3 regions of the Neobacillus sp. DFD-2R genome follow, and region 2 is predicted to be linked to each of the others. Evidence: a T-box and tRNA genes for the amino acid it is inferred to sense, from the RefSeq annotation. Region 2 holds a T-box; the other regions hold tRNA genes.
The links. The T-box of region 2 lies ahead of serS (serine--tRNA ligase). A T-box ahead of a tRNA ligase gene usually reads a tRNA of that ligase, here a tRNA-Ser.
Positions count from the first base shown of each region.

Region 1: it has a tRNA-Ser gene. The T-box ahead of serS (serine--tRNA ligase) is inferred to sense a tRNA for this amino acid. The anticodon was not compared.
Region 3: it has a tRNA-Ser gene. The T-box ahead of serS (serine--tRNA ligase) is inferred to sense a tRNA for this amino acid. The anticodon was not compared.

Region 1 covers NZ_CM173228.1:5,229,291-5,239,658, reverse strand. Annotated here, with positions in the region: gene AC3ANV_RS26270 (Tex family protein) at 1-734, shown strand, start outside; gene cmpA (cortex morphogenetic protein CmpA) at 752-865, opposite strand; gene AC3ANV_RS26260 (SprT family protein) at 958-1,431, shown strand; tRNA gene AC3ANV_RS26255 (tRNA-Asn) at 1,557-1,631, shown strand; tRNA gene AC3ANV_RS26250 (tRNA-Ser) at 1,635-1,725, shown strand; tRNA gene AC3ANV_RS26245 (tRNA-Glu) at 1,735-1,806, shown strand; tRNA gene AC3ANV_RS26240 (tRNA-Asp) at 1,860-1,936, shown strand; tRNA gene AC3ANV_RS26235 (tRNA-Gln) at 1,967-2,041, shown strand; tRNA gene AC3ANV_RS26230 (tRNA-Leu) at 2,064-2,148, shown strand; tRNA gene AC3ANV_RS26225 (tRNA-Leu) at 2,211-2,296, shown strand; tRNA gene AC3ANV_RS26220 (tRNA-Arg) at 2,355-2,431, shown strand; tRNA gene AC3ANV_RS26215 (tRNA-Pro) at 2,439-2,515, shown strand; tRNA gene AC3ANV_RS26210 (tRNA-Gly) at 2,532-2,605, shown strand; rRNA gene AC3ANV_RS26205 (16S ribosomal RNA) at 2,720-4,269, shown strand; rRNA gene AC3ANV_RS26200 (23S ribosomal RNA) at 4,508-7,443, shown strand; rRNA gene rrf (5S ribosomal RNA) at 7,533-7,648, shown strand; tRNA gene AC3ANV_RS26190 (tRNA-Met) at 7,730-7,803, shown strand; tRNA gene AC3ANV_RS26185 (tRNA-Asp) at 7,807-7,883, shown strand; gene tsaE (tRNA (adenosine(37)-N6)-threonylcarbamoyltransferase complex ATPase subunit type 1 TsaE) at 8,049-8,504, shown strand; gene tsaB (tRNA (adenosine(37)-N6)-threonylcarbamoyltransferase complex dimerization subunit type 1 TsaB) at 8,501-9,208, shown strand; gene rimI (ribosomal protein S18-alanine N-acetyltransferase) at 9,220-9,669, shown strand; gene tsaD (tRNA (adenosine(37)-N6)-threonylcarbamoyltransferase complex transferase subunit TsaD) at 9,666-10,368, shown strand, end outside.
Region 2 covers NZ_CM173228.1:5,440,569-5,450,936, reverse strand. Annotated here, with positions in the region: rRNA gene AC3ANV_RS27445 (23S ribosomal RNA) at 1-598, shown strand, start outside; rRNA gene rrf (5S ribosomal RNA) at 689-804, shown strand; gene AC3ANV_RS27435 (YaaC family protein) at 915-1,880, opposite strand; gene guaB (IMP dehydrogenase) at 1,988-3,454, shown strand; gene AC3ANV_RS27425 (serine hydrolase) at 3,770-5,131, shown strand; gene pdxS (pyridoxal 5'-phosphate synthase lyase subunit PdxS) at 5,308-6,189, shown strand; gene pdxT (pyridoxal 5'-phosphate synthase glutaminase subunit PdxT) at 6,270-6,857, shown strand; T-box leader at 6,915-7,135, shown strand; gene serS (serine--tRNA ligase) at 7,398-8,678, shown strand; tRNA gene AC3ANV_RS27405 (tRNA-Ser) at 8,784-8,876, shown strand; gene AC3ANV_RS27400 (deoxynucleoside kinase) at 9,072-9,773, opposite strand; gene AC3ANV_RS27395 (deoxynucleoside kinase) at 9,784-10,368, opposite strand, start outside.
Region 3 covers NZ_CM173228.1:5,006,751-5,017,118, forward strand. Annotated here, with positions in the region: gene AC3ANV_RS25120 (MFS transporter) at 1-719, shown strand, start outside; gene AC3ANV_RS25125 (aldo/keto reductase) at 740-1,582, shown strand; gene AC3ANV_RS25130 (arylsulfatase) at 1,896-4,130, opposite strand; gene AC3ANV_RS25135 (CcdC protein domain-containing protein) at 4,321-4,869, opposite strand; gene AC3ANV_RS25140 (hypothetical protein) at 5,410-5,658, opposite strand; gene AC3ANV_RS25145 (histidine phosphatase family protein) at 5,845-6,468, opposite strand; gene AC3ANV_RS25150 (class I SAM-dependent methyltransferase) at 6,565-7,314, opposite strand; tRNA gene AC3ANV_RS25155 (tRNA-Asn) at 7,602-7,676, opposite strand; tRNA gene AC3ANV_RS25160 (tRNA-Ile) at 7,685-7,761, opposite strand; tRNA gene AC3ANV_RS25165 (tRNA-Gly) at 7,768-7,841, opposite strand; tRNA gene AC3ANV_RS25170 (tRNA-Gln) at 7,862-7,936, opposite strand; tRNA gene AC3ANV_RS25175 (tRNA-His) at 7,953-8,028, opposite strand; tRNA gene AC3ANV_RS25180 (tRNA-Phe) at 8,113-8,185, opposite strand; tRNA gene AC3ANV_RS25185 (tRNA-Asp) at 8,236-8,312, opposite strand; tRNA gene AC3ANV_RS25190 (tRNA-Met) at 8,316-8,389, opposite strand; tRNA gene AC3ANV_RS25195 (tRNA-Ser) at 8,422-8,514, opposite strand; tRNA gene AC3ANV_RS25200 (tRNA-Lys) at 8,555-8,630, opposite strand; tRNA gene AC3ANV_RS25205 (tRNA-Thr) at 8,640-8,715, opposite strand; tRNA gene AC3ANV_RS25210 (tRNA-Val) at 8,721-8,796, opposite strand; tRNA gene AC3ANV_RS25215 (tRNA-Glu) at 8,835-8,909, opposite strand; rRNA gene rrf (5S ribosomal RNA) at 8,953-9,068, opposite strand; rRNA gene AC3ANV_RS25225 (23S ribosomal RNA) at 9,159-10,368, opposite strand, start outside.

The DNA.
Region 1 (10,368 bases), 210 kb from region 2:
ATTTTGTTGTGGAAACAGCTGTTAACCGGGTAGGGGTAAATGTAAATACAGCCTCATCATCACTTTTGCAATATGTAGCGGGATTAACGAAAACTGCAGCTAACAATATTGTGAAAAAACGTGAAGAGGAAGGGAAATTTACGAGCAGGGTCCAACTAAAAAAAGTCCCGCGTCTTGGTGCGAAAACGTATGAACAGGCAATTGGTTTCTTACGAGTGTTAGACGGAAAGCAGCCGCTTGACCGAACAGGAATTCACCCTGAAAACTACGATGAAGTGAAAAAATTATTATCCAAGCTTGGTTTTTCAGGCGATGATTTGGGAACGGATGCGTTAAGAGAGGCATTAAACGGCCTCGACCTTAAGGCTTCATCTGAAGAGCTATCAATTGGAGAATTAACATTAAAAGATATTATCGATGCATTAGTCAGACCGGAAAGAGATCCGCGAGATGATTTACCTCGCCCGCTGCTGAAAAAGGATGTTTTAAAATTAGAGGACTTAAAAGCGGGAATGGAGCTTCAAGGTACAGTTCGAAATGTTGTAGACTTTGGGGCCTTCGTTGATATAGGTGTTAAACAAGATGGTCTTGTTCATATTTCCAAGTTAAGCAACCGATTTGTTAAACACCCATTGGACATAGTTTCTGTTGGAGATGTTGTAACGGTCTGGGTCGATTCAGTGGATATGAATAAAGGACGCGTCGCATTAACGATGCTGCCGCCGGGAGAATAATAAGAAAACACTGCTTTTTACGAGCAGTGTTTTTTTCTGTAAAAAAACCAGCATTGGTTTAAAAGCTTAATTTGGTAGCGGTCTTTCTCGTAAAAAGCTCTTTTCATTTGGTTTTGAAACCAAGTCGGCATTGTAAAACCTCCCGAAAAGTACATCATCAAGGTAAATACATTATATGCTATAATAGGTTGTCACGTTCTTCTTAGAAGTGAGGGGGAGAAAATTGGAAGAGAAAGAGCTGCAGAAATTAGTGGAGAAATTGTCAATCGAAGCATTTGGAAAGCCGTTTAGGCACCGGGCTTCGTTTAATTCCAAACTGCGAACAACGGGCGGACGGTATCTATTAGGCACCCATAATATTGAAATCAATAAAAAGTATTTAGAGCAATTAGGGGAAAACGAATTAGTCGGCATTATCAAACATGAGCTATGCCATTATCATCTGCACCTTGAAGGCAAAGGATATCAGCATCGGGACCCGGAGTTTAAAGGGTTATTAAAAAAAGTAGGAGCACCGAGATATTGCAATCAGCTAACCGAGAAACCGAAAATACGTGCTTCAAAAAAAATCTCAATATATGAATGTACAAACTGTCATCTTCAATACAGAAGAAAAAGAAGTATTGATACAAGTCGATATGTTTGTGGGAAATGCAGAGGTAAATTGAAAAAAGTTAAAGAATTAGCATTTGGATAAAAACATTTTTTGGAAGAAATCTTTATCTAAAAATCATATTGACTTTATATTGTAACGTCATTATAATATGAAGAGTCGATAAGGTAATTGTCTTATTGTCTCTGAGAAAAAGCTAATTTAATTATTCCGCAGTAGCTCAGTGGTAGAGCTATCGGCTGTTAACCGATCGGTCGTAGGTTCGAGTCCTACCTGCGGAGCCATATGGGGAAGTACTCAAGTGGCTGAAGAGGCGCCCCTGCTAAGGGTGTAGGTCGCGTAAGCGGCGCGAGGGTTCAAATCCCTCCTTCTCCGCCATATATAAACGGCCCCTTGGTCAAGCGGTTAAGACACCGCCCTTTCACGGCGGTAACACGGGTTCGAATCCCGTAGGGGTCATCAGGGATGGGGAATAGACAAAAGTCATTTCCCGTTTCTTATTCAAATGTTTTGGTCTGGTAGTTCAGTTGGTTAGAATGCCTGCCTGTCACGCAGGAGGTCGCGGGTTCGAGTCCCGTCCAGACCGCCACTTGAAGTTTAATTTTTTAATCTATATTAATGGGCTATAGCCAAGCGGTAAGGCATCGCACTTTGACTGCGACATGCGTTGGTTCAAATCCAGCTAGCCCAGCCATTTTTTATAACATTGAATATTTGCGGGTGTGGCGGAATTGGCAGACGCACCAGACTTAGGATCTGGCGCCGCAAGGCGTGGGGGTTCGACTCCCTTCACCCGCACCAATTATTTACTGTTGAAAAGTTAATGAGAATCTGTTATGATTATCTTTGTCGCTAATTTAAATGCGGTCGTGGCGGAATGGCAGACGCGCTAGGTTGAGGGCCTAGTGGGGGCAACCCCGTGGAGGTTCAAGTCCTCTCGGCCGCACCAAAAAAGACTTGACAAACCGAATCTGGTTTGATAAACTATAAAAGTTGACTTAATAAATGCGCCCGTAGCTCAATTGGATAGAGCGTCTGACTACGGATCAGAAGGTTATGGGTTCGACTCCTTTCGGGCGCGCCACTATAAACGGGAAGTAGCTCAGCTTGGTAGAGCACTTGGTTTGGGACCAAGGGGTCGCAGGTTCGAATCCTGTCTTCCCGACCATTATAACATTATATATGCGGGTGTAGTTTACTGGTAAAACCTCAGCCTTCCAAGCTGATGTAGTGGGTTCGATTCCCATCACCCGCTCCAAAAATTGTTCTTTGAAAACTAAACAAACAAAATCGTGCAAACAAACAATAACTATTAGTGGATCTTTCGTAAGAAAATTCACTTTAGCCAACGTAACAAATGAGCTAATCAACTTTCTTGGAGAGTTTGATCCTGGCTCAGGACGAACGCTGGCGGCGTGCCTAATACATGCAAGTCGAGCGAATCTTTAGGAGCTTGCTCCTGAAGGTTAGCGGCGGACGGGTGAGTAACACGTGGGCAACCTGCCTGTAAGACTGGGATAACTTCGGGAAACCGGAGCTAATACCGGATAATCCTTTTCCTCTCATGAGGGAAAGCTGAAAGACGGTTTCGGCTGTCACTTACAGATGGGCCCGCGGCGCATTAGCTAGTTGGTGAGGTAACGGCTCACCAAGGCGACGATGCGTAGCCGACCTGAGAGGGTGATCGGCCACACTGGGACTGAGACACGGCCCAGACTCCTACGGGAGGCAGCAGTAGGGAATCTTCCGCAATGGACGAAAGTCTGACGGAGCAACGCCGCGTGAGCGATGAAGGCCTTCGGGTCGTAAAGCTCTGTTGTTAGGGAAGAACAAGTACCGGAGTAACTGCCGGTACCTTGACGGTACCTAACCAGAAAGCCACGGCTAACTACGTGCCAGCAGCCGCGGTAATACGTAGGTGGCAAGCGTTGTCCGGAATTATTGGGCGTAAAGCGCGCGCAGGCGGTCCTTTAAGTCTGATGTGAAAGCCCACGGCTCAACCGTGGAGGGTCATTGGAAACTGGGGGACTTGAGTGCAGAAGAGGAAAGTGGAATTCCACGTGTAGCGGTGAAATGCGTAGAGATGTGGAGGAACACCAGTGGCGAAGGCGACTTTCTGGTCTGTAACTGACGCTGAGGCGCGAAAGCGTGGGGAGCAAACAGGATTAGATACCCTGGTAGTCCACGCCGTAAACGATGAGTGCTAAGTGTTAGAGGGTTTCCGCCCTTTAGTGCTGCAGCTAACGCATTAAGCACTCCGCCTGGGGAGTACGGCCGCAAGGCTGAAACTCAAAGGAATTGACGGGGGCCCGCACAAGCGGTGGAGCATGTGGTTTAATTCGAAGCAACGCGAAGAACCTTACCAGGTCTTGACATCCTCTGACACCCCTAGAGATAGGGCTTTCCCCTTCGGGGGACAGAGTGACAGGTGGTGCATGGTTGTCGTCAGCTCGTGTCGTGAGATGTTGGGTTAAGTCCCGCAACGAGCGCAACCCTTGATCTTAGTTGCCAGCATTCAGTTGGGCACTCTAAGGTGACTGCCGGTGACAAACCGGAGGAAGGTGGGGATGACGTCAAATCATCATGCCCCTTATGACCTGGGCTACACACGTGCTACAATGGATGGTACAAAGGGCTGCAAAACCGCAAGGTCGAGCCAATCCCATAAAACCATTCTCAGTTCGGATTGTAGGCTGCAACTCGCCTACATGAAGCCGGAATCGCTAGTAATCGCGGATCAGCATGCCGCGGTGAATACGTTCCCGGGCCTTGTACACACCGCCCGTCACACCACGAGAGTTTGTAACACCCGAAGTCGGTGGGGTAACCGTAAGGAGCCAGCCGCCTAAGGTGGGACAGATGATTGGGGTGAAGTCGTAACAAGGTAGCCGTATCGGAAGGTGCGGCTGGATCACCTCCTTTCTAAGGATATATGCCGGACATATGAGCCGGACAAAACAGTTTGTTTGAAACACGTTCTTTGTTTGTTTAGTTTTGAGAGAACAATTCTCTCGAAGCTTTTTTTATTCGTTCTTTGAAAACTGGATAATCGTAAAGAAGAAGTCAAAGTAAGAACCGAGTAATAGGGAAAAATGCAGTTCAATTTTTCCTTGCCATTTTAGTTTTCTCTCTTAATTAAATAAGAGAAATAAACCTTTTAGGTTAAGTTAGAAAGGGCGCACGGTGAATGCCTTGGCACTAGGAGCCGATGAAGGACGGGACTAACACCGATATGCTTCGGGGAGCTGTAAGTAAGCTTTGATCCGGAGATTTCCGAATGGGGAAACCCGCTGTTCGTAATGGAACAGTATCTTTACCTGAATACATAGGGTATGGAAGGCATACCCGGGGAACTGAAACATCTAAGTACCCGGAGGAAGAGAAAGCAAACGCGATTCCCTGAGTAGCGGCGAGCGAAACGGGACATAGCCCAAACCAAGAGGCTTGCCTCTTGGGGTTGTAGGACACTCAACATGGAGTTACAAAGGAACGGGGTAGATGAAGCGATCTGGAAAGATCCGTCATAGAAGGTAAAAACCCTGTAGTTGAAACTTCGTTCCCTCCTGAGTGGATCCTGAGTACGGCCGGACACGTGAAATCCGGTCGGAAGCAGGGAGGACCATCTCCCAAGGCTAAATACTCCCTAGTGACCGATAGTGAACCAGTACCGTGAGGGAAAGGTGAAAAGCACCCCGGAAGGGGAGTGAAATAGTTCCTGAAACCGTGTGCCTACAAGTAGTCAGAGCCCGTTTATGGGTGATGGCGTGCCTTTTGTAGAATGAACCGGCGAGTTACGATTACATGCAAGGTTAAGTTGAAGAGACGGAGCCGCAGCGAAAGCGAGTCTGAATAGGGCGAATGAGTATGTGGTTGTAGACCCGAAACCAGGTGATCTACCCATGTCCAGGGTGAAGTCCAGGTAACACTGGATGGAGGCCCGAACCCACGCACGTTGAAAAGTGCGGGGATGAGGTGTGGGTAGCGGAGAAATTCCAATCGAACTTGGAGATAGCTGGTTCTCTCCGAAATAGCTTTAGGGCTAGCCTCACGTAGTAAGAGTCTTGGAGGTAGAGCACTGTTTGGACTAGGGGCCCTCATCGGGTTACCGAATTCAGACAAACTCCGAATGCCAAAGACTTATCCGTGGGAGTCAGACTGCGAGTGATAAGATCCGTAGTCAAAAGGGAAACAGCCCAGACCACCAGCTAAGGTCCCAAAGTATACGTTAAGTGGAAAAGGATGTGGAGTTGCTTAGACAACCAGGATGTTGGCTTAGAAGCAGCCACCATTTAAAGAGTGCGTAATAGCTCACTGGTCGAGTGACTCTGCGCCGAAAATGTACCGGGGCTAAACGTATCACCGAAGCTGTGGATTGACATCTTCGATGTCAGTGGTAGGAGAGCGTTCTAAGGGCGTTGAAGTCAGACCGTAAGGACTGGTGGAGCGCTTAGAAGTGAGAATGCCGGTATGAGTAGCGAAAGATGAGTGAGAATCTCATCCACCGAATGCCTAAGGTTTCCTGAGGAAGGCTCGTCCGCTCAGGGTTAGTCGGGACCTAAGCCGAGGCCGAAAGGCGTAGGCGATGGACAACAGGTTGATATTCCTGTACCACCTCTTTATCGTTTGAGCAACGGGGGGACGCAGGAGGATAGGGTAAGCGCGCTGTTGGATATGCGCGTCTAAGCAGTTAGGCTGCAAGCGAGGCAAATCCCGCTTGCGTTAGGCTCGAGCTGTGACAGCGAGGGAAATTTAGTACCGAAGTTCCTGATTCCACACTGCCAAGAAAAGCCTCTAGCGAGATAAAAGGTGCCCGTACCGCAAACCGACACAGGTAGGCGAGGAGAGAATCCTAAGGTGAGCGAGAGAACTCTCGTTAAGGAACTCGGCAAAATGACCCCGTAACTTCGGGAGAAGGGGTGCTCTTTGGGGTGAATAGCCTCGAAGAGCCGCAGTGAATAGGCCCAGGCGACTGTTTAGCAAAAACACAGGTCTCTGCGAAGCCGCAAGGCGAAGTATAGGGGCTGACGCCTGCCCGGTGCTGGAAGGTTAAGAGGAGGGGTTAGCGCAAGCGAAGCTCTGAATCGAAGCCCCAGTAAACGGCGGCCGTAACTATAACGGTCCTAAGGTAGCGAAATTCCTTGTCGGGTAAGTTCCGACCCGCACGAAAGGCGTAACGATCTGGGCACTGTCTCAACGAGAGACTCGGTGAAATTATAGTACCTGTGAAGATGCAGGTTACCCGCGACAGGACGGAAAGACCCCGTGGAGCTTTACTGTAGCCTGATATTGAATTTTGGTACAGCTTGTACAGGATAGGTAGGAGCCGTAGAAGCCGGAGCGCTAGCTTCGGTGGAGGCGTCGGTGGGATACTACCCTGGCTGTATTGAAATTCTAACCCGCACCCCTGATCGGGGTGGGAGACAGTGTCAGGTGGGCAGTTTGACTGGGGCGGTCGCCTCCTAAAGAGTAACGGAGGCGCCCAAAGGTTCCCTCAGAATGGTTGGAAATCATTCGTAGAGTGTAAAGGCACAAGGGAGCTTGACTGCGAGACCTACAAGTCGAGCAGGGACGAAAGTCGGGCTTAGTGATCCGGTGGTTCCGCATGGAAGGGCCATCGCTCAACGGATAAAAGCTACCCCGGGGATAACAGGCTTATCTCCCCCAAGAGTCCACATCGACGGGGAGGTTTGGCACCTCGATGTCGGCTCATCGCATCCTGGGGCTGTAGTCGGTCCCAAGGGTTGGGCTGTTCGCCCATTAAAGCGGTACGCGAGCTGGGTTCAGAACGTCGTGAGACAGTTCGGTCCCTATCCGTCGTGGGCGCAGGAAATTTGAGAGGAGCTGTCCTTAGTACGAGAGGACCGGGATGGACGCACCGCTGGTGTACCAGTTGTCTTGCCAAAGGCATCGCTGGGTAGCTATGTGCGGACGGGATAAGTGCTGAAAGCATCTAAGCATGAAGCCCCCCTCAAGATGAGATTTCCCATAGCGTCAAGCTAGTAAGAACCCTGAAAGATGATCAGGTTGATAGGTCAGAGGTGGAAGCGCGGTGACGTGTGGAGCTGACTGATACTAATCGTTCGAGGACTTAACCAAGTCATATTTATATGAACAAGGTGAACTCGTTTTTACCAAACTTCTTCTGTATTATCCAGTTTTGAGGGAATGAAACCTCAAATAAATAGTCTGGCAGCAATGGCGAGAAGGTCACACCCGTTCCCATACCGAACACGGAAGTTAAGCTTCTCAGCGCCGATGGTAGTTGGGACTTTGTCCCTGTGAGAGTAGGACGTTGCCAGGCTGTTTTATTTAAAACTTATATACATATCTACTGTATTAGAACATATAATAATATGGTACAGTTGATAATTATTTTTACCGTCGCGGGGTGGAGCAGTCCGGTAGCTCGTCGGGCTCATAACCCGAAGGTCGCAGGTTCAAATCCTGCCTCCGCAATTTGGTCTGGTAGTTCAGTTGGTTAGAATGCCTGCCTGTCACGCAGGAGGTCGCGGGTTCGAGTCCCGTCCAGACCGCCATAAAATATTTTTTAGAAAACACGAAACTGCGTTTCGTTTTTTTTATTTTTGTTTAATCTACATATAAATTATAAATCCTTAGGAGACATCCTAAGGTTTTTTTGTAAGCAAAATAAGGTAAAATGAAGATAGTGTAAAGCAATGCTATAATTAAAAGGTGATTGAATGAATCAATATGAAATGATTACGACCAATTCGGAGGAAACATCACGATTTGCAGCAAAATTAGCCGGCTTTTTACAGCCTGGTGATGTAATTACATTAGAGGGGCATTTAGGTGCAGGAAAAACAACCTTTACAAAAGGATTGGCCCGAGGATTAGACATAAAGAAAACTGTAAATAGCCCGACATTTACGATAATAAAGGAATACAACGGTAGATTGCCTTTGTATCATATGGATGTATACCGGGTAGCAGATTCCTATGAAGACTTAGGCTTCGATGAATACTTTGAAGGTGATGGAGTAACAGTAGTGGAATGGGCTCATTTAATTGAAGAACAGCTACCAAGCGAGCATTTGACGATTTTCTTGTACCATGAAGATGAGGAAAAAAGAAAGATCGTTCTTATGCCAAAGGGAAAAAGATATGAGCAACTATGTAAGGAGATATTTTCATGACAATATTAGCGATTGATACTTCTAACTATGCTTTAGGAGTAGCGCTTTTAGAAGAAGATCAGGTGCTTGGTGAGTATATTACGAATCTAAAAAAGAACCACTCTGTCCGAATCATGCCCGCCATTCAAACCTTAATGAAAGATTGTGGAAAAGTACCGGCAGATTTAACGAAAATTGTGGTAGCAAAAGGACCGGGCTCCTATACTGGAGTAAGAATTGGTGTCACGATTGCCAAAACATTAGCTTGGACATTGAATATTCCACTTATAGGAATATCCAGTCTTGAAATCTTGGCATCCGGACCGGGCCGCTACTTTGATGGCTATATATCTCCATTGTTTGATGCAAGAAGAGGACAAGTCTATACGGGTCTATTTCAGTACCAAGATGGAGTGCTTGTCCCGGTTGAGCAGGATCAATTAGTCATGTTCACGGATTGGGCCGAAAAATTAAAGAATTTTACTAAACATATCCTTTTTGTTGGAAATGATTTAATGATTCACCGAATGAAAGCGGAAGAAATATTGGGACCACAAGCTGTGTTTGCTGCCATAACGGAACACAATCCACGCCCCTCAGAGCTAGGACAATTAGGCATGCATAAACAAGGGGAAGACATACATTCTTTTGTTCCAAACTATATTCGCTTAGCTGAAGCGGAAGCAAAGTGGTTAGAAGCAAAGGGGAAAATTATAAAAGGATAGGAATTAATGATATGGTAGATTCTTATGTTTTTCGCTATATGAGAGAAGAGGATATTGACCAGATTTTAGAAGTAGAGCATGCTTCCTTTGCCACACCTTGGAGCCGGGAAGCTTTTTATAATGAATTATACAATAACAAATTTGCGGTTTATATTGTTCTCGAAGATGACAAGAAAATTATTGGGTACTGTGGGGCCTGGATTGTTATTGATGAAGCTCATGTAACGAATGTTGCCGTTCTTCCTGAATATCGAGGCAGGAAGCTTGGAGAAGCATTGTTGAAAAAGTTAATGTCTGTTGCCATGGAAATGGGCGCCAAGAGTATGACTCTTGAAGTGCGGGTAACCAATCATGTTGCGCAATCCCTTTATCGAAAATTAGGTTTTCAAAATGGCGGGATTCGAAAAAATTATTATTCAGATAATCAAGAAGATGCATTAGTGATGTGGGTGAATATATGAAAAAAGATCAATATGTATTGGGAATTGAAACAAGCTGCGACGAGACAGCCGTAGCGATTATCAAAAATGGGCGGGAAATTGCTTCAAATGTGGTTGCTTCACAAATTGAAAGCCATAAACGATTTGGCGGTGTTGTTCCTGAAATTGCTTCTCGCCATCACGTAGAACAAATCACCATTGTAATTGAAGAGGCGTTGACCCGGGCAAACCTTACTCTTTCGGATATTGATGCCATTGCTGTAACTGAAGGACCGGGATTGGTGGGAGCGCTATTAATCGGAGTAAACGCAGCTAAAGCACTTGCTTTTGCCCATGGTATCCCGCTTGTTCCGGTGCATCATATTGCCGGTCATATTTATGCCAACCGTTTAGTCACAGAGTTGAATTTTCCACTTTTGTCTTTAGTTGTGTCAGGAGGACATACGGAGCTTGTTTATATGAAAGAGCAGGGCCATTTTGAAGTAATTGGTGAAACGAGAGATGATGCAGCCGGGGAAGCCTATGACAAGGTCGCACGAACCTTAAATCTTCCTTATCCCGGTGGTCCTCACATCGACCGATTAGCTGTGGAAGGCAGCCCAAACATTGATTTACCACGGGCTTGGCTTGAGGAAGGTTCTTATGATTTTAGCTTCAGCGGCTTAAAATCAGCTGTTATCAACACAGTCCATAATGCTGAACAACGTGGTGAAACAATAG
Region 2 (10,368 bases):
GGTTGGAAATCATTCGTAGAGTGTAAAGGCACAAGGGAGCTTGACTGCGAGACCTACAAGTCGAGCAGGGACGAAAGTCGGGCTTAGTGATCCGGTGGTTCCGCATGGAAGGGCCATCGCTCAACGGATAAAAGCTACCCCGGGGATAACAGGCTTATCTCCCCCAAGAGTCCACATCGACGGGGAGGTTTGGCACCTCGATGTCGGCTCATCGCATCCTGGGGCTGTAGTCGGTCCCAAGGGTTGGGCTGTTCGCCCATTAAAGCGGTACGCGAGCTGGGTTCAGAACGTCGTGAGACAGTTCGGTCCCTATCCGTCGTGGGCGCAGGAAATTTGAGAGGAGCTGTCCTTAGTACGAGAGGACCGGGATGGACGCACCGCTGGTGTACCAGTTGTCTTGCCAAAGGCATCGCTGGGTAGCTATGTGCGGACGGGATAAGTGCTGAAAGCATCTAAGCATGAAGCCCCCCTCAAGATGAGATTTCCCATAGCGTCAAGCTAGTAAGAACCCTGAAAGATGATCAGGTTGATAGGTCAGAGGTGGAAGCGCGGTGACGTGTGGAGCTGACTGATACTAATCGTTCGAGGACTTAACCAAGTCATATTTATATGAACAAGGTGAACTCGTTTTTACCAAACTTCTTCTGCATTATCCAGTTTTGAGGGAATGAAACCTCAAAGAAAATAGTCTGGCAGCAATGGCGAGAAGGTCACACCCGTTCCCATACCGAACACGGAAGTTAAGCTTCTCAGCGCCGATGGTAGTTGGGACTTTGTCCCTGTGAGAGTAGGACGTTGCCAGGCAAAAATGAAGGACAACCTGATTTGGGTTGTCCTTTTTTATGTCCTTGAAAGCATAAATATAAATACAAATGAATAATACTGCCTGAAATTTGTTGTATTTTCACAAAATCTTAAGCATTGCTTTTCTTACTATTATTCCCAATCAAATATTGATAAACTAAATATGGTCCTTTTTGTGCTGTAATATTTAAGAAGGAGTGTATAAATGGGTAATCCTTGTTTGGCATCATTTTTGTTAATTCACTCCACCATTCGGTTTCATAACGGGCAATCATACTTAAATTATAAAGAAGTAAATAATGAATAAGCAGCTCCGGCATATGAAGAGAGTCACTTTTTTTCATTGGAAGAGCAAAAAAGCCATGGTCCAAATTATATTTTAATGGTGAAATCCCTTTAAGAGAACTTTCCTCCATTGTAAAAATAAGACCTTCGTGAGAAAATTCAATAGGTTTTTCAAATTTTGATGTAAGGAACTCCTTAAAGCGGTTTTCCGTCATATGATAGTGGTCTAAAATGCTGTCGGGTATCATAAATTGCTTTTCATGTGAATGAATTTTTATGAATGTTCTCTTACCTTCCAGTAGATAAAATAACTCATCTAATTCGGGAATTAACTGAAGCAGTTCTTCCATAGTGGCCTTTTCCCCCTCCAATTGTTTCATGTGAAACAATTTTTCAGACATAAAGGGGAAAAGACCATTCTTTTGAAATTTTACCTCATCCTGGAAAAAATGGTAGTTTTGCTTTTTTCTTTTTCTTGTTGAAACACCATGTGCCAATACTGTTGTTGTTTCCGGATAGGATGGATCAATCGTGAGTATACAAGCTTTAATTAAATGGACGAGTCCGTAAAAAAGCAGGATTGGTTTCAAGATAAGTGGAGCTTTTTCTGCTTGCTGATAATAAATCTGACCGTGTTCTAAATAATAAAGAAAAGGGTAGCAATTTTCGTAGCTTTTTTGTTCAGGATTATCAAGGTTGGATTTATAATAACTATTCTTTAAATAAGCTTGGCAATATTCTGCAGAAAAAAAACAGGCGTAGCTTTTCCAGCCGTCAAATTGAGCGCTCAAAGTAAAAAACCCCTTTTTCAGAAAAATTAATTAAAAACTTCTCTCTTGACAGTATTTTGTCCAATTGATAACCTACAAATAAAAATTTTTGTCCTGGAGGCCGTAAAATGTGGGAAAGTAAATTTGTAAAAGAAGGTTTAACCTTCGATGATGTATTATTAATTCCGGGTAAGTCAGAAGTCCTTCCGCGTGATGTCAATCTTCAAGTTGAATTGTCAGCAAACGTAAAGCTGAATATACCGCTTATTAGCGCAGGTATGGATACTGTTACCGAATCGGAAATGGCCATATCTATGGCCCGTCAAGGCGGCTTAGGAATCATTCATAAAAACATGACCATTGAACAGCAGGCAGAACAGGTTGAAAAGGTAAAGAGATCGGAAAGTGGAGTTATTACGGATCCTTTTTTCCTAACACCGGAGCATCAAGTTTATGATGCTGAACATTTGATGGGGAAATATCGGATTTCAGGTGTACCTATTGTAAATAATATTGAGGAACAAAAGCTTGTTGGGATAATAACGAATCGGGATCTACGTTTTATCCAGGATTATTCCTTTAAAATTTCTGACGTGATGACAAGAGAGAATCTTGTTACGGCTCCAGTTGGAACGACATTGAAAGAGGCTGAAAAAATCCTGCAAAAGTATAAAATTGAAAAACTGCCACTTGTAGATGATCAAGGAGTTTTGAAGGGTCTCATTACGATAAAGGATATCGAAAAGGTAATTGAATTCCCGAACTCTGCGAAAGATAAACAAGGACGTTTATTAGCCGGTGCCGCTGTAGGAGTAACAAACGACACGATGAAACGTGTAGACAAACTTGTTAAGGCTAACGTGGATGTTATTGTTGTCGATACTGCACATGGTCATTCTAAGGGTGTACTTGATACTGTCAAAGAAATCAGAAATGCTTACCCTGAACTAACCATTATTGCCGGAAATGTTGCGACTGCCGAAGCGACAAAAGATTTAATTAAAGCGGGAGCTGATATTGTCAAGGTCGGAATAGGACCCGGTTCCATTTGTACCACCAGAGTCGTTGCAGGTGTCGGGGTTCCGCAAATTACGGCAGTCTATGATTGCGCTACAGAAGCTATGAAGCATGGAAAGACGATTATTGCAGATGGCGGTATTAAATACTCCGGAGATATCGTAAAAGCACTTGCTGCAGGCGGACACGCTGTTATGCTCGGAAGTCTTCTTGCGGGTGTTTCCGAAAGCCCGGGTGAGACTGAGATATTCCAGGGACGCCGTTTCAAGGTATATCGTGGCATGGGTTCAGTTGCAGCCATGGAAAAGGGGTCGAAAGACCGATATTTCCAAGAAGACAATAAAAAATTCGTACCTGAGGGTATTGAAGGCCGACTGCCATATAAAGGACCATTAACAGAGACCGTCTATCAATTAATTGGCGGCTTGCGCTCCGGAATGGGCTATTGCGGAACAAAAGACTTGGATGAATTACGAAATAAGGCGCAATTTATTAAGATGACAGGTGCCGGATTAAGGGAAAGCCACCCGCACGATGTACAAATTACAAAAGAAGCACCGAATTATTCCTTATCATAAATAATAGGCTGTGTTAAAGGCCATTGCTGATTTCGTAACTTGTTGATTGGAGCGGAAAGCGAAGCGCCTGGAGCGCAAATCAACTGGCAAGTTTAACACGGCCAAATAATAAAAAACAGAGAAGGTGTTGTGACACTTCTCTGTTTTTTTTGTGGGAAAAAAGGAAGAGGTATCAGTTTAATTACTGAAAAAGTCCTAATTAATATGGAATATATAACGGATATAGAATAAAGATAGGACATTGCTCTAGCTATGCTTTGCTATAGAGTTATGTTAAAATAACCAAGGTGTATTAATTCGTTGGAGGGCGTTATAGTGAACAAACATGTTTATCAGAAATATATTGCCAGCGCATTGGCAATGATTATGTTTTTCAGCCTTTTTGCCGGGTTGAATAAAGCTGAAGCACAGACAGTGGCATTAAATGTAAATGCCAGTGGTGCAATTTTAGTCGATGGTGAAACCGGTCAAGTTTTATATGAAAAAAATGCAGATAGTCCGCTTGGAATTGCAAGTATGTCTAAAATGATGACAGAATACATTTTGCTCGATGCGATTAAACACGGCAAGGTAAAGTGGGATCAAGAGTTCGCGGTTGATGATTTAGTTTATAAAATTTCCCAAAATCGTAATCTATCTAACGTTCCTTTACGCCGTGACGGTAAATATAAAGTTAAAGAGTTGTATCAAGCCATGGCTATATACTCTGCGAATGGTGCAACGATTGCACTGGCAGAAGTGATTGGCGGTTCCGAAACAAACTTTGTAAAAATGATGAATAATATGGGGAACAAACTGGGGTTGAAAAATTTCAAGTTTGTTAACTCTACAGGATTAAATAATAGTGATTATAAGGGGGAGCAGCCTTCAGGCGGTGCTACGGATGAGAATGTAATGTCAACCCGTTCAGTCGCGACCTTAGCTTTTCACTTAATTAATGATTTCCCGGATGTTTTAAAAACAGCCAGCACACCTACACTGATGTTCAGACAAGGCACTACTGATCAAATTAAGATGGATAACTGGAACTGGATGCTGCCAACCCTGGTTTACGGCTATCAAGGCATGGACGGGCTAAAAACAGGCACCACCGACTTTGCCGGTTACTGTTTTACGGGAACAGCAATGCGTGACGGAAAACGATTTATTACCGTTGTTCAAAATGCAACAGATGCCTCAGGAAAAGGCGGGTATCAAGCACGCTTTGGAGAAACGCGGAAAATGCTTGATTATGCTTTCAGTAACTTTACGAAAGAAAAAATAGTACCTAAGAATTATCAGATAAAAGGGCAGAAAACACTTAAAGTAATCAAAGGGAAAGAAAATCAGGTAGAGATTTATACCCAATCAGCTCTTAATATGGTGATTCCAAATGGAGATAAGAAAAGTTATCAGCCCGTTCTCGTGTTGGATAAATCAAAGGTAAATCAAAACGGCGAACTTACGGCTCCGGTAAAAAAAGGGGACATTGTCGGGTACTTAACAGTTAAACCGATAAATGGCGATAAAATTAGTTACTTAACCGCTGAAGGTCAGAAAAAGGCGGAAGTACCTGTTGTTGCTGCTCAGGATGTGGAAAAAGCAAACTGGTTTGTTTTAACAATGAGAGGAATCGGCGGCTTTTTTGGAACAATGTTCCACGGCATTTCCACTTCTGTTAAAGGGTGGTTTAAATAAGAAAGGGAATTAAGGAAAAATTAAAAAAGCCTTAAGAAAATTTCACAAAAAGGATTCTTGTCTTGACATGAATCCTTTTTTGTTGTTTAGTTTCTTTAGGGAACTATAAAAAATCCTATTTTAAAATAAGATTTGTCTAAAAATTCGAAAAGAATACAACTCAAGGGGGATTTAGAATGATAACTGGAACAGATCGTGTTAAACGGGGAATGGCAGAAATGCAAAAGGGTGGCGTCATCATGGACGTTATCAATGCGGAACAGGCTAAAATCGCTGAGGAAGCAGGAGCAGTTGCAGTAATGGCCTTAGAACGTGTACCTTCAGATATTCGCGCAGCAGGCGGCGTTGCAAGAATGGCCGATCCGCGAATTGTTGAAGAAGTATTAGGCGCAGTTACAATCCCTGTGATGGCTAAAGCAAGAATCGGTCATATTGTTGAGGCTCGTATCCTTGAAGCTATGGGTGTTGACTATATTGATGAAAGTGAAGTATTAACACCTGCAGATGAAGAATTCCATTTAAATAAAAAAGAATATACTGTACCGTTTGTATGCGGTTGCCGCGATCTTGGTGAGGCTGCCCGCCGGATCGGTGAGGGTGCATCCATGCTTCGTACAAAAGGTGAGCCGGGTACCGGAAACATCGTTGAAGCGGTTCGTCACATCCGTAAGGTAAATGCCCAAGTACGTAAGCTTGTTAGCATGAACGAAGATGAAATTATGACTGAAGCAAAGCTTTTAGGAGCACCATATGAACTGCTTCTTGAAATCAAACGTCTTGGCCGCCTTCCGGTCGTTAACTTTGCTGCCGGCGGGGTAGCAACACCTGCTGATGCCGCTCTTATGATGCAATTGGGTGCGGATGGTGTATTTGTTGGCTCAGGTATCTTCAAATCCGAAAACCCTGCAAAATTTGCAAGAGCCATCGTTGAAGCGACTACACATTACCAAGATTATAAATTGATTGCCGAGCTTTCAAAGGATCTTGGAACACCTATGAAGGGTATTGAAATTTCATCACTTGCACCTGAAGCACGCATGCAGGAACGCGGCTGGTAATTGGAAAAGCACAAGCGCCTTTCTTTGGCGCTGAAGCTAGGCAATAAGAAAAGCGTAAGCTGGACAAGGAGTAATTTTTTATGGTGAAAATAGGGGTACTTGCCTTGCAAGGCGCAGTTCGTGAACACATAAAATCGATTGAAGAATGTGGCGTCGAAGCGATAGCCATAAAAAGAAAAGAAGAATTAAAAGAGGTAGATGGCTTAATTCTTCCCGGTGGAGAAAGCACGGCAATGCGCCGTTTGATTGACAAATATGATTTTATGGATGCATTGAAGGAATTTGCACGGGCAGGAAAACCGATGTTTGGCACATGTGCCGGCCTGATTCTACTGGCAAAAAACATTATCGGCCATGATCCGCATATTGGTGTCATGGACATTACGGTTGAACGCAATTCCTTTGGCCGCCAAGTAGATAGCTTTGAAGCAGACCTCGACATCAAGGATGTAGCCGGAAGTTTCCCAGCAGTGTTTATTCGGGCGCCGCACATCGTGGAGGCCGGTCCGGAGGTTGAAATTCTCTCAAAACACAATGACCGCATTGTCGCCGCACGTGAGGGTCAATTTCTTGGTTGTTCGTTCCATCCGGAACTGACAGATAATCATCGCCTTACGGCTTACTTCGTTGAAATGGTGAAGGAAGCAAAAGCAAAACAACTAGTATAATTTGGTTGCAAATGGTTAATAATTATAGTAAATTAAAATATACAAAATTCTTATAATGTTAAAGCAATGAGAGGAATTAGTAACGGGAAATTCATTCTTAAGAGAGCCGGTGGCTGGTGTAAATCGGTGTATGAAGCTTGTGAATCCCTCCTCGAGTAGGATACGGAACACCTATAACGGGTTAGTAAGTATTTTCGGTAGAAACCGTTAAATTTTTCGAGGTGAACAGTCTTGCACTGTTAACCAGGGTGGTAACGCGGGTAACTCTCGTCCCTGTTTTAGGGGCGGGAGTTTTTTGTTGTATTAAAAGCGGAAGCGCCCGTTTAGCGCACGACAGGACTGGACCTCTCCAACTGAGATAAAGGAAACACGGAGAGCGGAGCGATTCGATGTTGACTTATCGTAGGGCGGAGAGGGAAGTACACTAGTCGCTGGGTGCTCCTCGGAAAAGCTAACGCTTTTCCTTCGTGAGAGGTAATGCTTCCGAAGCTTACTCTTATGGAGCTAGATAGTTATCAAAGATTAAGGGGTGCTAATATTATGCTTGATTTAAAAAACTTAAGAGCAAATTTTGCTGAAGTGAAGGAGAAGCTGCAGCATCGCGGTGAAGATTTAACCGACCTTGGCCGGTTTGAAGATCTTGACCTAAAAAGACGCGAATTAATTGTGGAATCTGAACAATTGAAAAGTAAGCGGAACGAGGTTTCTCAGCAAGTGGCAGCATTAAAAAGAGAGAAACAGGATGCGGATCATTTAATCAAGGAAATGCGTGAGGTTGGCGACCGAATTAAATTATTGGATGATGAACTGCGCGGTGTGGAGGAGACACTGGAGCTATTGCTATTGAGCATTCCGAATATCCCTCATGAAAGCGTTCCGATTGGCGAATCTGAGGAGGATAATATTGAAATTAGAAAATGGGGGCAGGTTCGTCAGTTTGAGTTCGAAGCAAAGCCGCATTGGGATATTGCCGACCAATTAGGCATTCTTGATTTTGAACGCGCAGGCAAGGTTACAGGAAGCCGTTTTGTATTTTACAAAGGCCTTGGCGCCCGCTTAGAACGTGCATTAATCAGCTTTATGCTTGATCTCCATGTTGATGAGCATGGCTACACGGAAATTTTGCCTCCTTATTTAGTAAACCGTGCGAGCATGACGGGAACCGGGCAGTTACCGAAATTTGCAGAAGATGCCTTTTTAATTGAAAGTGAAGACTTTTTCTTAATTCCAACAGCTGAGGTACCTGTCACAAATCTTCATCGGGATGAGATCTTAAACGGGGATGAGCTGCCGATCCGCTTTGCGGCGTACAGTGCGTGCTTCCGCTCAGAGGCCGGCTCTGCGGGAAGGGATACTCGGGGATTAATTCGTCAGCACCAATTCAATAAGGTCGAACTCGTTAAGTTTGTAAAGCCAGAAGAGTCCTATGAAGAACTAGAGAAACTGACGAATGATGCAGAAAGAGTCCTGCAATTGCTGGAGCTGCCATATCGTGTGTTAAGTATGTGTACCGGTGACCTTGGCTTTACAGCCGCCAAAAAATACGACATTGAAGTATGGATCCCAAGTTACGAAACATACCGCGAGATTTCTTCCTGCAGTAACTTTGAGGCTTTCCAGGCTCGTCGTGCTAACATACGTTTCCGCCGTGATCCAAAGGCAAAACCGGAACATGTTCATACCTTAAATGGTTCAGGACTTGCGATTGGAAGAACGGTTGCCGCTATTTTGGAAAATTATCAGCAAGAGGATGGCGGTGTGGTCATTCCTACTGTATTACGGCCGTATATGGGTAATCGTGAAGTAATAAAGCCTAACTAGTTTGATTGTAAATATTCCGGATGGACCTATCTATCTGTCCGGAATAATTCATATTTTACTGTTGACAATTAGTTGGGTTTATGATAAATTATTTTTTGTCAATATGGAGGAATACCCAAGTCCGGCTGAAGGGATCGGTCTTGAAAACCGACAGGCGGGTTAAACCGCGCGGGGGTTCGAATCCCTCTTCCTCCGCCATAACAATTATTATTGACCTATCGCGCATAAAACCTGGAGATAAAATTCGTTACAAGAAATTGTAACGAATTTTTTTTGTTTATTGGAAGAGGCTCTGTTAAAGCTCATTGTTGATTTAACTCACTATGTTGATTGGAGCGGAAATCAACAGGCAAGTTTAACAGATCCTTTGGAAAAAAGAAAGCACATCCGGCATCAGCCAATATGTGCTTTTGATTTATTTAAGATTTCATTTAATTTCTCTTCAACATCACGGCAAATTCTTAATGCATCCTCATTGCTTTTGACGACATCTGTCGTATCCATATCAATAATAAGCACTTCGCTTGCAGCATATTGATTGATTACCCACTCATCATAACCTTTCCATACTTCGAAGTAATACTCTTTCAATTCAGGGTTAATTTCAAAGCTTCGACCGCGGGCCATAATACGGTCGATCACCGTATCAAAGGAACCTTTTAAGTAAACCATTAAATCCGGCGCCTTTTTTGGAAGTTCATTTAACTCTTCCATCATATTTTCAACAAGATCTTCATATATTTTGAATTCCAGGTCTGAAATTCTGCCTAACTTTTTATTCACATAAGCAAAATACCAATCTTCATAAATCGAACGGTCCTGAATTGTGTAAATAGGCTCTTGCCAGTTAAGACACTCTTTAACGGTTTTAAACCGTTTATTTAAGAAGAATAATTGCAGGAGAAAGGGAATTTTCTTTGCATCTAACTCTTCAGGAGTCAATTCATAATAGAGCGGGAGAATCGGATTGTCATCCACCGCTTCATAAAAAACCTTACTATTAATACCTCTATTTTGAAAGTGTGCATTCAATGTGTCAGCAACACTGGTTTTTCCAAGTCCAATCATTCCACCAATAACGATGCTCACGAACATCCTCCTGTTCTTATATTATGTTTGTCCAGCTGTTAGTTTTTAACGATAATAATAGCTTTTCAAAAATATGGTTTAAATCCTGTTCGCTCTTTACAAAATCCAACTCATCACCGTTAAAACGGAGAACCGGTATGTCCGGATGCAATTCTTCAAAGCTCGTAATGGCCGCTTCATAATCAATTGATAGCTGTTCCAGATATAATGGGCTAATATTTTTCTCAACTTCGCGCCCTCTTATTTTAATCCGCTTTAAAAGCGTATCCAGACTTGCATTTAAATAAATGATAACATTAGGCTTCGGCATATCTTCTGTAAGAATTTGATAGATTTTATTATACTTTTGATACTCATCCTTATTTAATGTTCTTTGCGCAAAAATAAGGTTTTTAAAAATATGATAATCGGCTACAACCGCTTGATTTCTGCTTAAGTAATGGGTATTGATATCCCCTAATTGCTTATAACGATTGCAGAGAAAGAACATTTCCGTTTGGAAGCTCCATTCCTCGATATTTTCATAAAATTTCCCTAAAAATGGATTCTCGTCAACAATCTCTTTTAATAAAGCAAAATTAAATTGATTTGAAATGGCTTT
Region 3 (10,368 bases), 430 kb from region 2:
CTTTTGTCCTCATCATTGCCGTTGGCGTTATTGCTTTAATTGCGAATAGTATCCTTGTCCCGGCTGATTTACAAAAAGTAACCCGGACAACGTTACGCGATCAATTCAAATTAGTCACAAATGGCCGCTTATTACTTTTATTTAGCATTACAGCATTGGGATATGGAGGAACATTCGTTGTCTTTACTTATCTATCTCCAATCCTGCAGGATATAACCGGCTTTAAAGAGAGGACAGTTGCAGTCATCTTGCTCGTATACGGTATAGCCATTGCGATTGGTAACATGGCAGGAGGAAAGCTTTCGAATCACAATCCGGTCAGGGCATTATTTTATATGTTTATTGTCCAAGCAGTTGTCCTTTTTACGTTGATGTTTACGGCGCCATTTAAACTGGCAGGATTGATGACCATTTTCCTAATGGGGCTGCTGGCTTTTATGAATGTACCAGGATTACAATTATATGTGGTCATATTGGCGGAGCGGTTTGTACCGGCTGCCGTAAATGTGGCTTCAGCTATTAATATTGCTGCATTTAACGCAGGAATTGCCATAGGATCCTACCTAGGTGGTATGATTACAGATTCAATCGGACTGATTCACACTACTTGGATAGGGGCTCTAATGGTTTTAGGAGCTGTCATTCTTACAGGCTGGAGTCGGCTCCTTGAAGGTAAGGACCAACAAAAGGTTAGGATTTTATCACCTAAATGTTCTTAAACAAATGGAGGAGATTATTCATGATAAAAAACTTACAATCTACAACTGAATTACGTAATGGGGTAAAAATGCCTTGGGTTGGTATCGGAGTTTTTAAAGTAGCGGAAGGCCCTGAACTGGTGAATGCTGTTAAATTCGCGATAAAAAACGGGTATCGAAGTATTGATACAGCCGCAATCTATGCAAATGAAGAAGGAGTCGGCCAAGCGATCCATGATGGGATTAAAGAAGCGGGTATCACTAGAGAGGATTTATTTGTGACATCGAAGGTTTGGAATGCTGACTTAGGTTACGAATCGACGTTAACAGCATATGAAACTAGTTTAACAAAACTCGGTCTTGATTATTTAGATCTATACCTTATTCATTGGCCTGTAGGAGGTAAATACAAAGAGGCATGGCGGGCATTAGAAACTCTTTATAAAGAAGGAAGAGTAAAAGCTATTGGAGTTAGTAACTTCCAAGTTCACCACCTAAAAGATTTAATAACGGATGCTGAAATAAAACCTATGATAAATCAGGTAGAATATCATCCGCGTTTAACTCAGAAAGAAGTTCAAAGCTTTTGCAAAGAGCATGGAATTCAGTTAGAAGCCTGGTCACCTTTAATGCAGGGCCAATTATTAGATAACCAGGTCCTCCAAGAAATAGCCACTAAGTATAACAAAACAATTGCTCAAGTTATTTTACGATGGGATTTACAAAATGGTGTTGTAACCATTCCGAAATCAACGAAAGAACATCGGATTATTGAGAATTCAACCATATTTGATTTCGTGTTAAAGAAAGAAGATATGGAACAAATTAATGGGCTGAATCAAAATCATCGAGTCGGGCCGGACCCGGACAATTTTGATTTTTAATAAAGGCTATTTTCACATAGATTGTTGTTTTTCGTATAAGTTTATCAACCCGTATAATTAGAAGCTTCGTGGCATCCTTTCGTAAAAACATTTGCGAAAATTGCCTAGAAACTTAGTAAATGAACTTTAATAAGCTTCAAAAGCAACAAAGTTTACGAAAAGAGCCTTACTAAAAGACATAATCAGGCGCTTTCCTCTAATCGGAAAGCGCCTGAAAAGCGTTTTAACTAATAAGGATAAGGCTATCGACGATTTTAAAAAAATTGGTAATTAAATATCTCTGTTCTTCAGATCTTCCAATCTACGCAATCATTTAAAGATAATTAACCGTTCCATTAATATTAATATAAATTAAATCTCTATTTTTCTTTTTTAAATACTTGCTATATCGTTGATTATCATAAATTTCAATGACCGCTCTTTCCATTTGTCCAGTAAACGGAAATTCCGGCACCGGGTAGTTAGAGCTCACGGATGTTAATCGATCCCTTCCTATATCCAATCCCTCAACAGAAATAACAAATGGCAATGTACGAGGCATATAAACGGTGCCAACCTGTTGACCATTGATATATAGCTTGCCTGTTCCTTTAATCAACAGTTCTCTATTAAATTCAAATCGGATCGTTGAATACCCAATGGGTACTTCAACAGAAGATTGAATTTTATAGACAGTGCCAACATAATTATATTCATAGAATAAGTAGTTATCTTTTATATATAATGTATACCCACTTGAATGACTGCCATGAGCAATTAATACACCTTCTGCTGTACGCTTCAAACGAAAGATTGGAACGGTGATCGAGTAAGAAGAAAGTGTCACCTTTGGGGCAGCACTTGTTGGCAAATGAGCCATGCCGGGGTAGAAGATGAACTTAGTTCTCCCCTCCTGCAAACCTTGGTACCCTTTTCTAAATGGACTGTCATTTAAGGGAAGGACATCGTACCTCTTAGCTTCCTTCCACCATACTGCTTGAAGCTCTTTTAATTTTTCCGGATATTTTTCTGCCAGATTATAGTTTTGTGAAAAATCTTCATTTACATTATATAACTCCCAATGATCTTCATAAAAAGGTTTACCTGTTTCATGATAGGTAACGGCAACCCACCCGTCTTGCCATATAGCCCGGTGTCCGAGCATTTCAAAATACTGTGTTTTTCTTTTTGATGGGGCATGCGGTTCTGTAAATGTATCCATCATACTAACACCATGAAGCGGCATCTGTGGAACACCATCATATACCTGAGGAGGATCAATGTTTAGAAGGTCCAGTATAGTAGGAGTAATATCGATAGCATGATAGAATTGGGAGCGAATGGATCCTCGGTCCGGAATACTATGAGGGCATTGAATGATAAGGGGGACATGCGTCCCTCCGAAAAACGTATTTTGCTTATAATATTTAAAAGGGGTATTACAAACCTGCGCCCATCCTTTAGGATAATTTGAACTTGTAAAAGGTCCTCCTATTTCCTCTACATGTTCAAACATGGCATCAACGCTTTCCTCGATACCGTTTAAGTAGGCAGTATCCTTAATAGAACCATTCCAGCCTCCTTCCTGACTGCCTCCATTATCAGAAAGTAAAACAATAATCGTATTATCCAGCTGGTTTTTCGACTTTAGGAAATGCAGCAGTCTGCCTATTTGCTGATCCGTGTGAGTGAGAAAGCCTGCATACGTCTGTTGGAATTTAATAAACAACAGTTTTTCTTTCGTTGTCAATTCTTCCCATGGTTTAATCCCCGGATTCCGTTCAACCAGTTCTGTGTAAGGCGGAATGACTCCTATTTTCTTTTGTCGCTCGAATCTCTCCTCCCTTATCTGATCCCAACCTTTATCGTAGACTCCATTATATTTTTCAATAAATTCCCTTGGTACCTGATGAGGCTCATGCTGTGCCCCGAAGGCTAAGTATAGGAAGAATGGCCGTTCCGGAGTGACCGATATATGATCCGTCAAAAATTCCAGTGATTTATCAACCAGGTCCTCTGATAAATGATAATTAGATTTTTCAGGCTTCTGTACACGATGATTATCGTATACTAAATCCGGCGCATACTGATCCGTCATCCCTAATAAAAAGCCATAGTATCGCCCAAAGCCTTTTGAAAGCGGCCAGTTTTCAAAAGGCCCGCTTGATGCTGCTTCATGCCCGGGAACCAAATGCCATTTTCCAACCATATAGGTAGCCATCCCATTCAACTTTAAGATTTCAGCCAACGTCGCAGCTGTATCAGAAATTCTCCCCCGTTTATTAGGGTATTGAGGTCCCCAATCAATCTCAGTAACTACTCCCACCCCCACCGAATGGCAGTTACGACCTGTAAGAAGACAGGCACGTGTAGGGGAACACAAAGGAGTTACATTAAAATTATTGTACCGCAGGCCGTTTTCAGCTAATGAATCAATATTCGGCGTTTCAATCTCCGATCCATAGCAGCCTAGTGCCGAGTAACCCACATCATCCAGAACGATATATATTACATTCAGACCGGATATTTTGTTTGAACATTCATTTTCCTCCTTAATTCCCAATCCCATCTGTCCCTTCTTATTGAAAAATAATATAAGGTTCATAGACAATAGATTATATATACTAAGTAATTTATTATGGGGACTATTTTATTATGAAAAATCCCTTAACAAATAAGCTTGTTTTTAGCGATTAATCGATATTTTCATTAGTGCCTGCGATTTACTGTTTTGCATCAAAAGAGAACTTGTTAACCTATTAGTCAGAAAATTCCCCCCCTGATTCAGATAGGTGCTTCTGCTTGCGTAATAAGAGGATGAAGTAGATGACATAGTAAGCAAACATAATAAGCATCAGTCCGGCTGTCCAGGAATTACCCACAGCGTAACCTATATTTTGCCATCCGTTTGTTTGGCTTCCTTGTAATGCACCTAATGATCCTTGTGTGTATATTCCGTAAATGCGATAACCAAGGCGGCCAAGGAAAATAATTGTAACGATGCTGCCAATCCAGGTGTTCGGGCGGTAGTACAAGCCTCCCTCCCGTTTTTCGAAACGCGTCATACCTGCACTGTAATAAGCAAGAATGATACCAATAAGAATGCCCACTACATCTGAGATTAAGCTTATTGGGTGGAAAATTCCCTCTCCCAAGAAAATCAGCCCAATAATAAATAAAAGGACAGTCCTAAACCATATTTTTCCTTGACTTAACTGTTGCCATCCTATGTTTCGGCGTACACGCCTATAAATACTAAATAGAATAAGTGCAGCAATAATGAAAACCGAGTAAGATGTTTGATGCATGATTGTTCCTCCCTTTTTGAATTAAAAATAAAAATGTCATTAAATTTCTCCCTAAAGCATTAACCTAACAATTATTATCATACCTCCTCCCATTCTATGAATCGACTATCCCATGATAGAATTTAAAAACAAAAACCTCTATCTCCAGATAGAGGTTTATCCTCCTTTTTATTAACTTTGTTTATAATCGGCTCTTAAAAAGAGGATTGTTTTATAGTTCATCCACCTCTTTACTTGTTTAAATAATTGAAATCATTCCCTGGCGAGAGGAGGACAAAAATAAAGCCCCAAAGAGATGGCCGTCTCTTTAAGGCAGTTCTATACACCAAACTATGATTATGTAAGATATCTGAGGAAGACGGTTAAGGGAGATTTACGACGTTATAAAGATATACCTTCAATGTGATGAGGGCTGCCCGAAAGATCTGTGTTAACCATCCTTCGGCTTTCTTTTGAAAATAAATGTTTTAACGAATATTCTAACCGGAATGTTGGAAGTGTGAATTCATACCAATTTATTAGACTGTTATGGATTGAAAATTATATTCTTTCATAAAATAAGTTGGACTTGTTAGATGAATTCTCAAAGAATGGTTGGAAGAGAGATGGCGATTTACTTATTATTTCTTGAGGGTGTTCCGGATCTTCAATCACTATTAATGGTACTTCTTGTCCGTTGATATTTTTTAATGATTTACCTAAAACTCGAACAATATAACTTGGTTCATATTTATGGGTCTTCTCCAATCTTAGTAACATCCCTATTTCGATTTCATTAAAAGTCATCATTTGTTGATTCCCCCTTCGTATCCATTATATTACTCGCTGAAATTTTTAGCATTCAATTATATCAGGTAATAAATGTAATAATACCAAAAGATACCATTTTGTCTTTCTATTTGATCCTCGAATAAAAATATTAAAAAAAAAATTATTTTTATATTATTTTTGTATCGATTATCACCTATGAACCCGCTAGTTGACATTCGGTACAAAAATCTTTTCATACCGGTAATCACCATCGGTTTCATAAATATTGATGACAGATGCATTTTCTACAGGTTTAAAATTGGTCAAATCCTCAATTGGCCAGTTCATTAGAAAGGTCAGAAGCATTTGAATAAATGCAGCGTGAGTAACGATCACAACATTTTCATACCGCTGCTGCTGCTTTACTCGATCTAATACGGTATTCATGAACATAGTCGCACGTAAGTACACATCTGCCAGCGATTCTCCATTTTGATAGCGAAAGTAAAATTGGCCCGCTGCTTTAAATTCCTTTTTTGCCTCCGGGGTACGATTGTTGAAATCATAAAGATTTCCCAGTTCCCACTCTCTTATAAGCGGGTTTTCATAAAATGGAACTTGCTCCGGAAGAAAAGAATGAATCGCCTTCGCCGTTTGAATCGTTCGCAAATACGGCGAAGCGTATAAAACAGTCTTTTCGTTTAGTTTCGTTTTAAGAAATTCAGCCGTTTTTTGTGCCTGGTTCTGACCGAGTTCTGTCAAGCTATGTTTAGAATCATGGGTATGTGCCATCACTGATCGGTCAATATTATGCTCAGATTCCCCGTGCCGGATAACGTAAATATTCAAATCTCTCCACTCCTTGATTAAGTCAATATTCTTTTATCTAGTAAACCTACACCCATTTGAATTTTAATGCTTTCTTTAAATTAGCAGGCTGCCAACTTAGTTCCGAAACAAATACACCCCAAAACCCAGCGTGTCCCTGCCCCATTTCAAATAGGTTTGTCGCCATGTCCGGATTCGCTGCAGCATCGCTTCACAATCCGGGTCTTCGGGATTTTCTTGACAATAATTTTCAATAGATAAGGAATAAAGCCACTCATATTCATCCCAATCATCCTCATTTGCCACATAGGACCAAAGAGGGATTAATCCTAATTCCTCACCGGCTCTTACCGTCTCCGCATGACTTTTACATTCAGACTCGTCCGCTCCACCAAGAGCCTGCAAATATTCAGCACTTGGTGGCTTCTTCCAGTAGCCTTCTCCTATAATAATAAACCCATTTTTCTTTACGAGACGCTTCAGCGTCTGAAGAGTAGTCTCCAGCCCGCCCAAAGCGTGGGTCGACCCGATACAAATTCCGAAATCATATCCTTCTTGTTTACAGTTCTCGACTGCCAGCTTGGCATCTTCCACAATAAACTCAATACTGTCCTCGGGAATTCTGTTACTTGCTCGTTTTTTTGCTTCCTCGATAGAACCGTCATACACTTCTATCGCAGTTGCTGAAATATTATAATTTTCCACAAGACGAATCAGCAGTTCACATTTTCCTGCTCCAATATCAATTGCTTTATCCTTTGGCTTTGGTGATACTATTCCGATCATTTTCATGATCTTTTCTTCACTTATTGGATTACTAAATGTATGATTGCGATGGGCAATCGCAGAAAATCTGTTTCTCTCCAAATTTATTTCTCCTTTTCTCTTGAATAAAATTCCAGTTATTTTCTTTAAGTTTAAATTTTAATTACTTATACGGCAACCTTGGAAAAAATATTTACTAAAGATAAATAATTTAATCATACTTTTTCAACAAAACTATCACCGCTACGCAGAAATCAAAAAAGACACCATGTAATTTTTAACATGGTGTCTTTTAGTATTGTTTTATATGTAAAAATTCTAAATTGTCTTCAAGATGATTATAAGCTCGTAATACCATTCCATATAATTTAGATGTTCTTTATATAAAATGGCTCCGCAGGTAGGACTCGAACCTACGACCGATCGGTTAACAGCCGATAGCTCTACCACTGAGCTACTGCGGAACAAATTATGGTGGGCCTAAATGGACTCGAACCATCGACCTCACGCTTATCAGGCGTGCGCTCTAACCAGCTGAGCTATAGGCCCATTATTTGGAGCGGGTGATGGGAATCGAACCCACTACATCAGCTTGGAAGGCTGAGGTTTTACCAGTAAACTACACCCGCAAATCTAAAAATGAGAATGATGGCTGGGCTAGCTGGATTTGAACCAACGCATGTCGCAGTCAAAGTGCGATGCCTTACCGCTTGGCTATAGCCCATTAATATAATAATTATTGGGGCGGCTGATGGGAATTGAACCCACGAATGTCGGAACCACAATCCGATGCGTTAACCACTTCGCCACAACCGCCATAATCGACAGTGGTAGTAGGAAACGAATTCCTCTAAAAGGTTTCGAAACCTTGTCTGCCTTTAACAAACACTTTAATCATGATGGCTCAGGACGGAATCGAACCGCCGACACAAGGATTTTCAGTCCTTTGCTCTACCGACTGAGCTACTGAGCCATATAGTACAGTATATATATCAATAGCAGTTGCCTACTAGAAAAAAAAACTGGCGGTCCGGACGGGACTCGAACCCGCGACCTCCTGCGTGACAGGCAGGCATTCTAACCAACTGAACTACCGGACCAAATTGCGGGGACAGGATTTGAACCTGCGACCTTCGGGTTATGAGCCCGACGAGCTACCGGACTGCTCCACCCCGCGACGATAATATTATTAAATTTAAATTTAATTAATGGAGGAGGAAGAGGGATTCGAACCCCCGCGCGGTTTAACCCGCCTGTCGGTTTTCAAGACCGATCCCTTCAGCCGGACTTGGGTATTCCTCCATATAAATCAACCATGTAGGACATAAACCTACATAGAAAATGGTGAGCCATGAAGGACTCGAACCTTCGACCCTCTGATTAAAAGTCAGATGCTCTACCAACTGAGCTAATGGCTCTAAAACTACTGGTGCCGGCTAGAGGACTTGAACCCCCAACCTACTGATTACAAGTCAGTTGCTCTACCAATTGAGCTAAACCGGCAAGAATGGTGGAGGATGACGGGATCGAACCGCCGACCCTCTGCTTGTAAGGCAGATGCTCTCCCAGCTGAGCTAATCCTCCATAATAATGAAAGTTATTTTCGCTAGCGCGAAAAAACTTGGTGACCCGTACGGGATTCGAACCCGTGTTACCGCCGTGAAAGGGCGGTGTCTTAACCGCTTGACCAACGGGCCAACTCTAAAAAACAAACATAAGTATAGCCCCCATTGGGGCATCGCCTGGCAACGTCCTACTCTCACAGGGACAAAGTCCCAACTACCATCGGCGCTGAGAAGCTTAACTTCCGTGTTCGGTATGGGAACGGGTGTGACCTTCTCGCCATTGCTGCCAGACTATTTTCTTTGAGGTTTCATTCCCTCAAAACTGGATAATGCAGAAGAAGTTTGGTAAAAACGAGTTCACCTTGTTCATATAAATATGACTTGGTTAAGTCCTCGAACGATTAGTATCAGTCAGCTCCACACGTCACCGCGCTTCCACCTCTGACCTATCAACCTGATCATCTTTCAGGGTTCTTACTAGCTTGACGCTATGGGAAATCTCATCTTGAGGGGGGCTTCATGCTTAGATGCTTTCAGCACTTATCCCGTCCGCACATAGCTACCCAGCGATGCCTTTGGCAAGACAACTGGTACACCAGCGGTGCGTCCATCCCGGTCCTCTCGTACTAAGGACAGCTCCTCTCAAATTTCCTGCGCCCACGACGGATAGGGACCGAACTGTCTCACGACGTTCTGAACCCAGCTCGCGTACCGCTTTAATGGGCGAACAGCCCAACCCTTGGGACCGACTACAGCCCCAGGATGCGATGAGCCGACATCGAGGTGCCAAACCTCCCCGTCGATGTGGACTCTTGGGGGAGATAAGCCTGTTATCCCCGGGGTAGCTTTTATCCGTTGAGCGATGGCCCTTCCATGCGGAACCACCGGATCACTAAGCCCGACTTTCGTCCCTGCTCGACTTGTAGGTCTCGCAGTCAAGCTCCCTTGTGCCTTTACACTCTACGAATGATTTCCAACCATTCTGAGGGAACCTTTGGGCGCCTCCGTTACTCTTTAGGAGGCGACCGCCCCAGTCAAACTGCCCACCTGACACTGTCTCCCACCCCGATGAGGGGTGCGGGTTAGAATTTCAATACAGCCAGGGTAGTATCCCACCGACGCCTCCACCGAAGCTAGCGCTCCGGCTTCTACGGCTCCTACCTATCCTGTACAAGCTGTACCAAAATTCAATATCAGGCTACAGTAAAGCTCCACGGGGTCTTTCCGTCCTGTCGCGGGTAACCTGCATCTTCACAGGTACTATAATTTCACCGAGTCTCTCGTTGAGACAGTGCCCAGATCGTTACGCCTTTCGTGCGGGTCGGAACTTACCCGACAAGGAATTTCGCTACCTTAGGACCGTTATAGTTACGGCCGCCGTTTACTGGGGCTTCGATTCAGAGCTTCGCTTGCGCTAACCCCTCCTCTTAACCTTCCAGCACCGGGCAGGCGTCAGCCCCTATACTTCGCCTTGCGGCTTCGCAGAGACCTGTGTTTTTGCTAAACAGTCGCCTGGGCCTATTCACTGCGGCTCTTCGAGGCTATTCACCCCAAAGAGCACCCCTTCTCCCGAAGTTACGGGGTCATTTTG